DNA from 3 places in the Neobacillus sp. GCM10023253 genome. Region 2 is predicted to be linked to each of the others. Evidence: predicted binding sites of a transcription regulator. Region 2 holds the regulator's gene; each other region holds the start of a gene.
What was found. The regulator Rex, encoded in region 2, represses fermentation and respiration genes when NADH is low (regulators of the CRP and FNR family bind a similar motif). The targets are predictions, from matches to a motif close to TTGTGAAATATTTCACAA.
Positions count from the first base shown of each region.

Region 1: the regulator Rex is predicted to act here: its motif matches at 1,568-1,585, upstream of qoxA (cytochrome aa3 quinol oxidase subunit II).
Region 3: the regulator Rex is predicted to act here: its motif matches at 2,874-2,891, upstream of ACFPA1_RS19310 (DUF3147 family protein).

Region 1 covers NZ_JBHSHV010000003.1:462,192-466,919, forward strand. The annotation lists gene ACFPA1_RS02665 (S8 family peptidase) at 1-1,285, shown strand, start outside; gene qoxA (cytochrome aa3 quinol oxidase subunit II) at 1,639-2,556, shown strand; gene qoxB (cytochrome aa3 quinol oxidase subunit I) at 2,621-4,567, shown strand; gene qoxC (cytochrome aa3 quinol oxidase subunit III) at 4,567-4,728, shown strand, end outside.
Region 2 covers NZ_JBHSHV010000011.1:5,305-10,032, reverse strand. The annotation lists gene ACFPA1_RS13795 (CPBP family intramembrane glutamic endopeptidase) at 1-594, shown strand, start outside; gene ACFPA1_RS13790 (YdiK family protein) at 591-791, shown strand; gene ACFPA1_RS13785 (acyl-CoA dehydrogenase family protein) at 822-2,438, opposite strand; gene ACFPA1_RS13780 (DUF4395 domain-containing protein) at 2,573-2,998, opposite strand; gene ACFPA1_RS13775 (redox-sensing transcriptional repressor Rex) at 3,151-3,804, opposite strand; gene moaC (cyclic pyranopterin monophosphate synthase MoaC) at 3,837-4,325, opposite strand; gene ACFPA1_RS13765 (ABC-F family ATP-binding cassette domain-containing protein) at 4,490-4,728, shown strand, end outside.
Region 3 covers NZ_JBHSHV010000015.1:143,136-147,863, reverse strand. The annotation lists gene ACFPA1_RS19330 (metalloregulator ArsR/SmtB family transcription factor) at 1-251, opposite strand, end outside; gene ACFPA1_RS19325 (hypothetical protein) at 809-946, opposite strand; gene ACFPA1_RS19320 (aldo/keto reductase) at 1,116-2,009, shown strand; gene ACFPA1_RS19315 (DUF3147 family protein) at 2,066-2,470, opposite strand; gene ACFPA1_RS19310 (DUF3147 family protein) at 2,486-2,845, opposite strand; gene ACFPA1_RS19305 (BC1872 family protein) at 3,068-3,373, opposite strand; gene speD (adenosylmethionine decarboxylase) at 3,634-4,728, shown strand, end outside.

The DNA.
Region 1 (4,728 bases), on a different contig from region 2:
ACCTGTGAACAAGGAGTACATAGTAATTTTTAAGGATCAATCCCAGCTTCCTGCAGGATATGAAAAAATGATCAAGGACGCCGGCGGAAAAGTGACAGGGAAGTTGGATAAGCTGGGGGCTGTTGAAGTAAGTTCAACGAATACTGCGTTTCTAGATAAGGTGAAAAAATCGAGTCTTGTTTTGGATGCAGGGGTTGAGAAAATTGTGTATCCGGAAAAACCAGCTTATCAGGAAGCAGTTGAGCCAGGGGATATTTCCAACGCTGATTTGTATAATCAGAATCAATGGGATATCAAGCAAGTGACAAATAATGGCGCCTCTTGGAGTTTGCCGGGCGGTACAGGTAAACCTGTTTCAGGAAATGATATTGTTGTAGCTGTCGTTGATACTGGAATCGATTATAATCATCCTGATATAAAGGATAATTATGCCTACGGTAAATCATTTGTACCGGGTTATACAGATGCAATGGATGAAGATGGCCATGGCACGCATGTTGCCGGATCGATTGCTGGCAAGGGAAGAATCTTAGGAATAGGACCTGATCTGAAAGTAGCAGCCTACCGTGTCTTTGGGCCAACTGGCGGTGCTGAAACTGCCCATATTGCTGAGGCTCTGATGACAGCAGCGGACGACAATGTGGATGTTGTCAATATGTCCCTTGGCGGTTATGACTGGTTCCAAGATCCAGAGTATGCTACAAAAGATGTTGTGGCAGATGTTCGATTATTTAACAGGGCTATCCAATATGCTATCCAAAAAGGGGTAACAGTTGTTGGTTCTGCTGGTAATAATGGGGTGGATATTAGCAGTCCAGGACAATTAGCTGGTGACGACAATGGTTCTGTTCACAGAAGCCCTAGCAGTCAAACTATGATTCGGGTTTCAGCGGGTGGAGCTCTAAAAAATCTAACATTCTATTCTAATTACGGGGTAGGAAAAATTGATGTAATGGCACCTGGCGGAGATTTAGGTCCTAATTATGATCCAGCCACAAAAACCGGAAGAGACAACTCATACCTTTGTTTTAGTTCTGTACCACTTTATGACAAACAAGGTAACTTTTTAGAGCATGGCTATGCTTGGTATGCCGGCACTTCAATGGCCGCACCAAAAACAGCTGCCTTAGCGGGAGTGATCATCGCGAAGTACGGAAAAGACGTTCTTAAACCTGTGCAGGTAAAACAAATCATTCAGTCTTCAGCAGAAGATGTATTCAAACCAGGTTATGATGAAAAGGCTGGATTTGGATTAATCAATGCGGTTAGCGCATTAAATCAATAAAAAACAAAGCAAAGAAGCGATCGGTCGTGATCGCTTCTTTGCTTTGTTTTTTCACTACAGTGAATCTGAATTTTTTAAATAGAAACATAAATGTGAAGGGATTTTAAGGGTGCTTTTCCATAATCCTCAATCTACCCGCTAACCAATATTAAAAATATATTAAAAAAGCAAATGTATAGACCCTACTTTTACAAAATGTCGAATTCTTTTTGAACATTTAGTGACAAATCTTCCGAATGGGTGTCTTTTAATAATGTTTGGTATTAAGATAGTTACTAATTGATGTGATGTAAATCACAAACAAAAAATTTTTTTAACATGATATTTTTTAAATAAAAGAAAGGGGTACTAGCATGAAAGTAAAATCGGCATTATTACTGCTTGTTTTAACTATTGCCACAGTGCTAACAGGATGTGAACCACTCATGGTTCTTGATCCTAAAGGGCCGCAAGCCGAAAGGCAAGCCCATGATATTTTGTTATCCATTGGGATCATGTCGTTCATTGTAATTGTAGTTTTCGCTATTTTGATTTATGTGCTAATTAAGTATCGTGCCTCAAAGGCAAGCCCAGATTATGAACCGCCTCACATTGAAGGAAATAAATGGGTTGAGCTAATTTGCGTCGGTATTCCTGTCATTATTGTCACTTACTTTTCAATCGTTTCTGTTCAAAGTAACAATATTGTCGAAGCAAAACCAATAAAATATCAGGATAAAGATCCTTTAGTCATTTATGCATCCTCATCTGACTGGAAATGGCATTTTAGTTATCCAGAACAAAATATTGAAACTGTCAACTATTTGTATATTCCAACAGACCGGCCGATTGAATTTAAGCTTTATTCCTACGGACCAATCACTAGCTTCTGGATTCCACAACTTGGCGGTCAAAAATACGCTATGTCCGATATGGTGACGACACTGCACTTAGCTGCAGATGAACCGGGTGAAATGATGGGCCGTAATGCGAACTTCAGCGGTAAAGGTACTGCTGAAAATACGTTTAATGTTACAGCAATGTCTGAAAAGGATTTCGATAAATGGGTAAAAGACGTTAAGAAAACGGCAAAACCTTTATCAGAGAAAAAATTTGATGAGTTATTAAAGCCAGGACACCTTGGACAAATGACTTTTACAGGGACTCATTTAAAATTTAGTCCAGCACCAGAACACGATCACAGTCCTTCCGCAAAACCAGAGAAAGGTCAAACTGACCACTCAAAAATGGAAATGGATATGGATATGTCAGATCACCAAAATCATGAGTAATTGTGAACGGGTTAATGAAACGAATTATTGAAAAAATTAATCTCTCGAAAGGAGTTAATAAAGGATGGAGTTCTTTGAACGTTTTGCCATACCAAATCCAAGTCTTGCAATCTATGCATCTATGGTAGCGATTGGCCTAACAGTGGTTGCCATTATTGCAGGCCTAACCTATTTCAAAAAATGGGGATATTTATGGCGCGAATGGTTAACAACAGTTGATCATAAACGGATTGGAATTATGTATTTACTCTCTGCCTTAATTATGTTATTCCGCGGCGGCGTGGACGCGATTATGCTGCGTGCCCAGTTGGCTGTACCTGATAATAAACTGCTAGATCCACAGCATTATAATGAAGTTTTCTCAACACACGGGGTTATCATGGTCATGTTTATGGCAATGCCATTCATCTTTGCTTTCATGAACTATGTGGTTCCATTACAAATTGGCGCCCGTGACGTAGCCTTCCCAAGATTGAACGCATTAAGCTTCTGGCTGTTCTTCTTTGGTGCGATGTTGTTTAATATCTCGTTTGTTATCGGCGGATCTCCTGATGCAGGATGGACTTCTTATTTCCCGCTTGCAGGGAATGATTTCAGTCCACATGTCGGAACGAACTATTATATGATTGCGATTCAAATATCCGGTATCGGGTCGCTGATGACCGGTATTAACATGATTACAACAATCATGAAAATGAGAGCACCGGGCATGACCTTAATGAAAATGCCGATGTTTACATGGTCTGTTTTAGTAACAAACCTTATCATCGTAACGGTTTTCCCTGTCATTACAGTGGCGCTTGCGATGGGAACGATGGACAGATTGTTTGGAACTCACTTCTTTGCAACGACAAATGGCGGTATGGATATGCTCTGGGCTAACCTATTCTGGGTTTGGGGACATCCTGAAGTTTATATCCTTATATTACCTGCATTTGGTATTTACAGTGAGGTTATCTCAACCTTTGCCGGACGTAACCTTTATGGCTATAAATCAATGGTTGCATCAATGGTTATTATCTCAGCACTATCCTGTATGGTTTGGGCGCACCATTTCTTTACGATGGGGCAGGGGGCAGTTGCAAACAGCTTCTTCTCCATCACAACAATGATGATTGCCGTTCCAACAGGTGTTAAAATCTTCAACTGGTTATTTACGTTATGGAAAGGGAAAATTCGATTTACCGTTCCAATGTTATACTCTCTAGGGTTTATTCCGCTATTTGTAATCGGCGGGATGACAGGGGTCATGCTAGCGATGTCAGCTGCTGACTATCAGTACCATAACACAATGTTCTTAGTAGCTCACTTCCATAACACAATTATCCCGGGTGTAGTATTTGCTATGCTTGCTGGTCTAACCTATTATTGGCCAAAAATGTTTGGCTTTATGTTAAATGAAAGAATTGGGAAATGGTCATTCTGGACGCTTACGATCGGATTCTGCTTAGCGTTCTTCCCAATGTACATTACTGGTTTAGATGGTCAGGCACGCCGTATGTACACTTATTCAGAAGCAACAGGTTATGGACCATTAAATATGGTTTCATTCGTTGGTGCAGGTGTTATGGCCATCAGCTTTGCATTGATTGTCTATAACGTTTATTACAGTGTTCGTTATTCACCAAGAAATGTTGGTGCAGATCCATGGGATGCACGTTCGCTTGAATGGGCAACACATACTCCTGTACCGGAATACAACTTTGCCATCGAGCCTCAGGTTGCTTCTAGTGAAGCATTCTGGGATTCCAAGAAAAAAGGTCATGAGCTGTTCCCGGGTAAAGTGGAAAAAATCCATATGCCAAATAACAGTGGAGTTCCATTTATTATGGGCGCAATCTTCTTTGTGTTAGGATTTTCGTTGGTCTTCTCCTTATGGATTCCGGCAATTCTTTCACTAATTGGAATTTTGGCATGTATGGCTCTACGCTCATTCGAACAGGACCACGGCCGATATATTTCTGTTAAAGAAATAGAAGAAACTGAAACAAAACTGCGAGGTGCTAAATAATGAACGTCGATCACTCGCTGCCATTAGAATATGGTACAAAACAAAACGGACTGAATATTTTTGGCTTTTGGGTTTTCCTTGCAGCTGAAATTATGCTGTTTGCTACACTGTTTACTTCTTACTTTACGTTAGAGCATAGAACCGGAAGCGGTCCAAGTGGT
Region 2 (4,728 bases):
TGGCTAATCACAAGTTTCACCCTTGCCTTTCTCATCATTCTTGTTATCCTAAGAAAAGAAATGAAGCCTGGGGTCCATAGTGAAAGAAACACTTCAATCGGTCATTCGATAAAGTGGGCGATTTTAGGGGTTTTCCTTGCCCTATTTGCCCAATATACGGCTGCCATCATTGAGCGCCTTATTGGGATTGAATTGGGCTCTAAAAATACACAGGAAATCCTCACGATCATTAATGCCTTTCCTTTGGCCATTCTTGTAACGAGTATTATCGGCCCTATTTTAGAAGAAATTGTGTTTCGGAAAATTATCTTTGGGGCTTTTTATAAACGGTTTAATTTCTTTATTTCTGCCCTAATCAGCTCGGTGGTCTTTGCGCTTGTCCATATGGAGCCTGAGCATCTGCTTATTTACTCGGCGATGGGCTTTACCTTTGCTTTTCTTTATGTAAAAACCAAACGCATCCTGGTGCCGATTTTCGCCCATGTATCCATGAACACGATGGTCGTCCTTGTTCAGTCGGTTTATAAGGATGACATTGAGCGGCTGATGCGTGAGGCAGAGGCAGTTCAAAACTTTATCGGAGGATTTCTATGAAACGTTCACCTTTGTTTTCTGGTTTGATTTATTTAATACTTGGTGCCCTGTTCACCTATTTTGCTATCGATGATGTCCAAAATAATGGCTGGGGCTTCTTCAGCTACCTTTTGGTCATCCTCGCCACCTTTGATTTTGGGTCAGCCTTAAAGATGATTGTTTTTCATTTTAAGTATAAGGGGCAAATGAAAAAATGAGGCTGTCACATTTAAACAGCCTCATTCTTATTAATCTTCGATTTCCTTTAGCGCAATCTGCTGATAAGTTTTAAAGAATGAATCACAGAATAAATCCCATTCGGCAGCGGCTTCCATCGAGGCCTCGCTTACTTCTCCTAAAACCGGTCGTTGTAATAAGTCTTCAAGCTGTTCGGAGAACTTTTTAATAGATTCTATCGGTGCACCTTCCAATACGCTAGCCACAAACTCGGCAGGTGAATACCAATCAGAAACCCTGGCCAAATCGCGGTAGATTTGCGTTAGAAGCAGATTACGCGGTCCCTCCCACTGTTCGTTTACGACCACATCGCGGAAGATACGCGGCAGCGACGAAAATTCCTCCATCACTCCATGACCAGCAAACACGGAGATAGCCTCCCGTAAAATTTCCGCCCCCTCATTCGTTGCACAGATTTTCTGCAGCAAGACAAGTTCACGCAGATTAAATAACTTTTTCCTAACTTCAATTGGATGGTCCGATTTAATTCCTGGATTAAGCGGCTTATCCAGCTGCAAGAAAAGATTATAGATTTTGAATGCCCCCGCCGTCGTTCGCTCAGCGGCATGCTGGAGTCGTTTCAACTTGCTTGCTGCGAGTGGATAGTCTTTTACCTTCTTTCCAAAAACACTTCGGAAATCACTGTACAAATTTGCCTCCCGAGAGGCCCTCAGCATAAACCCAGCACAGGCAATTCCAATTTCCAACCGCGACAAGGTCAATACAATTCCGACTGCAACTGCAATCCCCTTATCCTTTGGACCGATTGGATAGGCGCGCGCCCCCTTATATTGAATCTCCCCTGTTGGCAGCTCGGCTGTGCCAAGCTTCCATTTGATCCGATTAATCTCGTACCCGTTGCGTTTCTCCTTCTCCTTATCCCCCGGAAGCCAGGATGGTACGATAAATGTCGAAACTTTGTCAGTTCCCGATATTTTTGCCGTTACCACCGAATAATCGGCATGAGCCGCAGAACAGAAAAACTTATTCCCATACAAACGATAACACTTGCCTTCCGGAACCGCTTCCAAAACATTGGCCGGCAAATCAGAACCACCCTGGATTTCTGTCATAAATTGAGCGCCAATGGCAAATTCGCCATTTAGCCCTTCTTTTGTATGATTTAATATATCTTGAAGTTCTGGATAATCCTCATCCGGAAACTGGTCAAGCAAAGCCACTAAACCATGTGTACAAGTAAGCGGACAGGTTACTCCCGCCTCACCCAGCTGGTGAATTAGCATTCTTTTCACAAAGCTTTCCCAAGGTGTCATATTTCTGGAAAAAAGACCTTCTCCGAAAATTTCATTCTCTAATTGATGAACTTCTTGAGGACGGACAATCCGGTCAATCCGATTATTAAAAGCATCAAAGTGAAGCATGTAGGGGCGGACTTCCGGCCTGGCAATTCTTTCAGCTAACCGGTTCCATTTTGCAGATACTGTTGGCGAAAAGGATAATAGTTTTTCGTGGACTTGGCTGTGCTGAGAACCCGTAAATTTCTTAACCGCTTTTTGTAAAAACGGTTCATCACGATACCAATCAAGGTTGTCACGTTTTTCGAGAAATTCATCAAAGCTGTAAGAATTTTTTCCTTTCGCTTCTGTCTCTTGGGAAACAAGCTTCATAAAAACGCCACTCTCCTCATGAATGATAATTCATAATTTTCAATTTAATTTTAAATGTAAGGATATGGCAGCGTCAAATATAAGTAGAAAACAAAAAAAAGGCCGAACTAATCAGACCTCATAAAAAGATATCTTTATTGCTGCGCCCTTCTATAACGGTATTGGTTCCACTGAAAATAAATAAAGCATCCGATGCAAAAACCTAGAATTGCCACAAAGGCAGCCACCGCGACAAGAATCGTGAACACATAGCCAACACCATTCCATCCCAGCAGGAATCCTACAAATCCAATTCCCAAACACGATACGGCAATTTTTTGATTAAATTGCTGCTGCTCCCAATCCTCAGGGATATAAGCCTTTGGGTCCTTTCTTAAAAATAGTTTTGCTATTTGCATAATCGGATTAAATCCGAATAAAAGACCAGACATACCGGCAACAAACGGCACTAACAAAAACCATTCCTGTCCGGATAACCATGTTAACACAACACTTAAAACAATCGTCCACTGGTTTGTTTTCACAAGCGGCCGTGGGATTGAACGAACTTTTTCTGTCATTTTAATTCCAACCTTTCCTATTGGATTACGATAATTACTCGTGTAATCATTTTACCCGCTTCAACTCCCTTTGTATAGTGATCTGTTTAGGAAAAATGTTTCCAAACGAAAAATGGGCCTCTCACCATTTTGGCGAGAAGCCCATTGATTATTTATTCTTCTACTTCGTGGTTTGGATAATGCTTTAAAAAGTAAACAAGTGATTGCAGCTCCACCGCCAGGTCAATATGATGCACGCGGATCGATGAAGGTACATTCAGTCTCGCTGGTGTAAAGTTTAAAATCCCTTTTACATTCGTTTTCACAAGCTTGTCTGTAATCTGCTGTGCAACCGGGGCCGGCACCGTCAAAATCGCCACCGAAATATTTTCCTCAATCAAATACTGTTCTATATCGTCCATCGAATAAACGGGAACATCGCCTATCGAACCGCCAATTTTTCCGGGGTCCACATCGAAGGCACAAGCGATTTTTGTATTATTATTTTTTAAAAAATTGTAGTGTAAAAAGGCTGTGCCGAGATTACCCACCCCGATTAACGCTACCTTTGTTAATTCATCTTGATCAAGTGTTTTCCGGAAAAACGATAACAAATAGTTTACGTTATAGCCGTACCCCTTTTTCCCAAGGGCCCCGAAATAAGAGAAATCCCTGCGAATAGTGGCCGAGTCCACCTTTACTGCTTCACTCAATTCTGCAGATGACACCCTCTGCTTGCCAGAAGAATGAAGGTTTTGTAAAAATCGATAATATAAGGGCAGACGCTTTGCTGTTGCCTGTGGTATTTTCATCGTTTCATTGGACATATTTCTCCCACCCTTCAATTTTAATGGATATATTAGATTTCTCTTCTAAAATCACCGTTTTTGCCGCCGGTTTTTTCCACCAGAAAGGTTGGTCCAATCACCATCCCTTTATCAACTGCCTTACACATATCATAGACGGTCAGGGCACAAACAGAGGCGGCTGTTAGCGCTTCCATCTCAACCCCCGTACTGCCTTTGGTTTTCACTGATGCAGCAATATGCAGTGTATATTGTTCCTGCCCGGCCTGCTCCCACGAAAAACTAATATTGATACCTGTCAATGGAATCGGGTGGCACATTGGAATGATATCCCATGTCTTTTTCGCTGCCATCACTGCAGCAACCTGGGCAACTGCTAAGACATCGCCCTTTTTCATTTCGTGGTTTGTAATTTTTTCATAAATTTCAGTGCATACGGATATGCTTGACTGGGCTATCGCCGTGCGTGCCGTTTCCGGCTTATCGCTGACATCGACCATCTTGGCCCGGCCTTCTTCATTAAAATGAGTAAATTCAGCCATAAAGAAAATCCTCCTACAAAAAATAATACATTATTTTTTTGTCTATGTGTGTGAAACTTTGAACTAACAGTATATTTTTTTATCATTCCATTAAAAAATTTCACTTCATTGCCGACTTCCGGGTAATACGGTACACTAGTCGTAAGGTAATAGAGGTGAAAAAGATGATTTTATTACAGGTTAACCAACTACAAAAATATTATGGTGCTGAACTTATTTTATCGAATATAAAACTGGAATTACAATCCCGTGACCGTGTTGCTTTAGTCGGCCGTAACGGAGCTGGGAAATCAACATTATTGAAAATAATCGCCGGAGAAATGGGCTATGACGGCGGCGAAATCATTAAACCAAAGGATGCTACCATTGGTTATTTGGCGCAAAATACGGGTTTAGAGTCCCA
Region 3 (4,728 bases), on a different contig from region 2:
ATAGCCTTAGCACTCATCTCTAATATTTTTGTGTTAAGAGAAAAATAAATGGTGTTTTTATCACGCCGCTCTTTTATCAGCCCCACCTCTCTAAGTTTTGCCATATGGTGGGTTATCGTTGGCGGTTTAAGCCCCAGCTTACCGGCAATCGCCTGCCCGTGCAACGGCCCCTGTTGAAGCAAGGCGACAATCTTGATCCTGGTAAGGTCACCAAGGGCTTTATGAAATTCCACGATTTTGTTTAATTGCATGTTTAAATCCACCTACTTTAATGATTATCTAATTAGATATTATTCGAATTTAGTTTCGTTTGCAATAGGAGAATGGAATTTTTTTCAAGAATAAAACCAATAAAAAAACCCACCACTCGGGCAGGTTTTTTAAACATTACAATTAATGTCTGCATTTCGGACAAGGCTGCAAGTGTTCCTTCACAGTTCCGCATGAAGCGCATTTATCGGTGCCCTGTTGACTCTTTTTCATTTTCCATTGATCGTAGGTTAAATGTCCTGCACTGTCGTCGTTTAAATACTTGATATAGTCATTACCATAAATATACATCAAAGGTATCACCTCCATTGCTCAATAACAATGTATGCGCTTACATATATGAAAAACACTAAAATAGCAGAATTAAATGAAAACTCGCCGATTGGCGAGTCCGATAGGACGAAGACAGAGGCGTAGTTGAATTTATGCGTTAGGAAGTTATAAATTTGTAAAAATTTATAACTTCCTATTAGCTAAAAAAAACTATCTTTCTATGTATGTTTACAAAAAAGATAGTTTTTCTGGATAGTCTTTTTTATTATTTTTTAACAGGTGTACACACAGCAAATAAATTTTCAGACGGGTCAGTCACATTGATTTCAACAATCTTAAATCCGCCATTTCCTAGATCTTTGCCCTCGTTCTTAATTGGTGTTAATACTTGGTTGTTATTCATCGTCCATACTTCCTTCCTACGTAATTTCTCACACAGAAGTTAATATATGACGATTGTTAAAAAATGTGCATACTTTTTTGTAAAATTTGTCTATTCCGAACAGGAGTTTTCACTTGAAATTATGGTATTATTTTCTAAAGAATAGAGGGTCATAAAGGAGGTAGCTTGAATGGTTGAATCTTGGAAAATAGCTGAAATTAGGGAAACCCTAACTAAGCGTGTAATATCCCTCCCTGATGGTTCGTCTGTACCGATTTTAGGGCAGGGAACCTGGAATATGGGCGAAAATAGCCGTACAAAAGAGCAGGAAGTAAAAGCCCTTCAGCTTGGCATTGAACTCGGAATGACGTTAATTGATACAGCGGAAATGTATGGAAATGGCGGTGCGGAGCGAGTTGTCGGTGAAGCGATAAAAGGACTCAGGGATAGAGTGTTTCTGGTCTCCAAGGTCTATCCTCATAACGCCGGAAAAAATAAAATCGCCGAAGCCTGTGAACACAGTTTAAGACGGCTGCAATCAGATCATTTGGATTTGTACCTTTTACATTGGCGGGGCCAGATTCCACTTGAGGAAACCATCGAGGGGATGGAGAAACTTAAAATAGAAGGAAAAATTCTGCGCTGGGGTGTTTCCAACTTTGACACAGAAGATATGGATGAATTAGTTGCCTCCTCAAACGGGACAAATTGTATCACCAATCAGGTACTATACCACCTAGGCTCACGAGGGAGTGAATTTGATTTGCTGCCGTGGCAAAAGCAGCATCAAATGCCCATAATGGCCTATAGCCCAATCGCCCAGGGAGGTTCCTTAAGAAGACAGCTGCTGCGTGATTCTACCATTCTGGATATTGCCCGCAGTCACAATGTGCAGCCCTTGCAGATTGTGCTAGCCTGGTGTATCCGTTCCAATCAGGTGATTGCCATTCCAAAAGCTGTCCAACCGGAACACGTCATGCAAAATGCGGCGGCTGCTTGTATTGAACTAACAACAGAGGAATTAGCTAGACTTGACGAGGTTTTCCCTGCTCCCGCCAGAAAAGTTCCTCTTGATATTATTTAAAAACGTAAAATGCCAGGCAGCTTTCCTTTTTCGGATGCCGACTGGCATTTTTTCTATTATTTATGATGTCTGAACCGTGCCTCTGCCAAAACCATCTTTCTACTAAATGGTTTTATATTTAATTTCTCCCTTAGTGTTGACACCATCACGGAGCTGATCAGCCAAAAAAGGAGACCGAGCAGCATGCTTAGCGGCCAATTATGAGTCAGTTTTAAGAACAGCCAGACGGTCGCTGCGCATATGATGCCGCCAATCATGCCATAGACTGAACCACCCGCAATTTTCGCTGCGTTCTTCGTTCCGGAAGTAACCCCTGCCATTAAGACGGCCGTAATCATCACAGCAGGAAACGCGGCGAATATTCCCCCTAGGATTTCCCACGGTGAAACTACAATTATTAAATAACTGGCCATTACGGCGGCCCCGCCAAGTAAAAAACGCAAAAGTAAATCTTTTGTCATTGTTAACACCCTTTCCTAATTGACCGTGATGGCCACCACTACGATTGAAACTGCAAGCCAGCAACCTAACGCCTCGATGAGTCCTTTTTTCCATCCATGTTTTTTTAAAAGGAGTACAGCCATAATGGCCACGAGTATATTAATTCCCATCCCAACCATGGCTCCTTGTGAGAGAATTATAGATTGGGAAACAAGAGCTTCGCCTTTCAAATCCAAACCCGCTGTAAGTAATGCCGCTAAAAATACGGCAGGAAAAGCGGCAAATATTCCTCCTGCCTTTTCGCCCAATCTTCTTGCCACAATCGTCGAAGCAACGACTGCTAAGCCTCCTAAAATAAATCTGATAAGTAATGCACTAATGGAAAGTCCGCCCATTGTAATCACCTGTCCATATTACATTTATTTGTGAATAATTTCACATATTTACTTGATATGTTTATTCTACTCCTTTTTATCCTCAGCTCATGTGAACATTTCATTAACATTTTTGAAGCGCTATCAAGTTCTAAATAGGTACCAAAAGCAAAACGACCGAATGCTTGAAAAATTCGGTCGCTCAAAATACGGGGTTTAGTTTACATAATATAGTTAAATATGTTATAGCCATTCATCCGGAACCGAACTATTATCAGCGATTGCAAAGGCTGCTTCTGTTATGGCCGCCGCTAACGTATTGCCCGTTTCGCATGCATCATTAAAACAAGCTTGGCAGGCACCGTCTGTTTTATATGTAAACCCCAACTCTTTCAATTTTTCAACGATTAGCATCGCGTGCTCAAGGTTTTGCTCGGGTTGAAACTCGTCTACAGGTATGAAAATTCCCTTTTCAAAATCATACCAGCGATCCCATCTATTTAACTTCCAGCCTAGTATTCTGCGCGCAATTATTTCAGTTTTGTTCATAGCCACATTACTCCCCTATCCTCAATAGATTTTCCTATTTTACCATTTTCATATTCAGAAGCCTGTATCAATTTTCACACATACTAAATTGATTTTGACAATTTATTAACTGTCCTAAAGGCCTTAATATACTGCAAGTGAATATACGTATTTATCACTACCCGAGTTACACTCACATACTTTATTTATGATAAATTTTTTAAAACAACAATATGAACTCAAAAATAAATCAGAATGGAGAAAGGGATGGAGGTATGGAGATGAAAGGTCAGCACCTCATCGTGGATGCCTACGATTGTCGGGCGGAGCTCTTAAATAACGCTGATGAATTAAAAACCCTGATGCTTGATACCCTCAGGGAGCTGGAATTGGAAATTCTGCTTGCTTGCTTCCATTCCTTTTCACCTCAAGGAGTAACGGGAATCATCGCGATTTCGACTTCCCATTTTTCCATTCATACCTGGCCCGAATACGGGTATGCAGCCTTTGATTTATATACCTGCTCCCCTCAGGATACCTGGCCAGTCTTAAGAAAATTCCTTAGAAAAATCGGTGCCGGGCGGGCCACCGCTATTGAAATTGAAAGAGGATTGGAAAGGCAGGTTTCTCCTATATATTCAAAAGAGCCACATCCGAGGCTGACAGCCAGCAGGCGCCCGGGAAATGCATGGGACATGAAAATTCTTAAGGAAATCAAGAATGGCGGGCACCATATCCTTTACCAGGGTTCGAGTGAGCGCAATGACATTTTGCTTGTCGAGGCAAAGGACCTGCGATTGTACCTAAATGAAGAATTCCAGTTTTCTTCGCTGGATGAAAGACATTACCACGAGGCATTGGTCCTGCCAGCAATGGAACTCGCAAAATCAAGGAAACGGGTGCTGATTTTAGGGGGTGGGGATGGCCTTGCTGTTAGGGAGGTCATCAAATATCATGATGTAGTTCATATCGACCTTGTTGAAATTGACCCGATGATTATTAAGCTGGCGGCAAATGAACCGGCATTTGTTGATGTGAATGAGGGTTCGTTAAAGGATAACCGCCTGCAGATGCATATTATGGATGCGAAGCAGTACTTACTGGGAAAAATGAAGGGATATGACGTCATCATTATTGATTTTCCAGATCCCGTCGACCCTGAAACCAGCTTATTATACACGAAAGAGTTATATGAGCATGTTGGATGGCACTTAAACCCCGAAGGAGTCATCGCTTGTCAGGCCACTTCCCCGGGAGACAATCCACGAGTTTATTGGAGTATCGCTAAAACATTGCAGGCTGCAGGCTTCAAAACGGAGGCCTTTTATTCAGTGGTGCCATCATTCGGAATGTGGGGATTCCACATGGCGCAACGC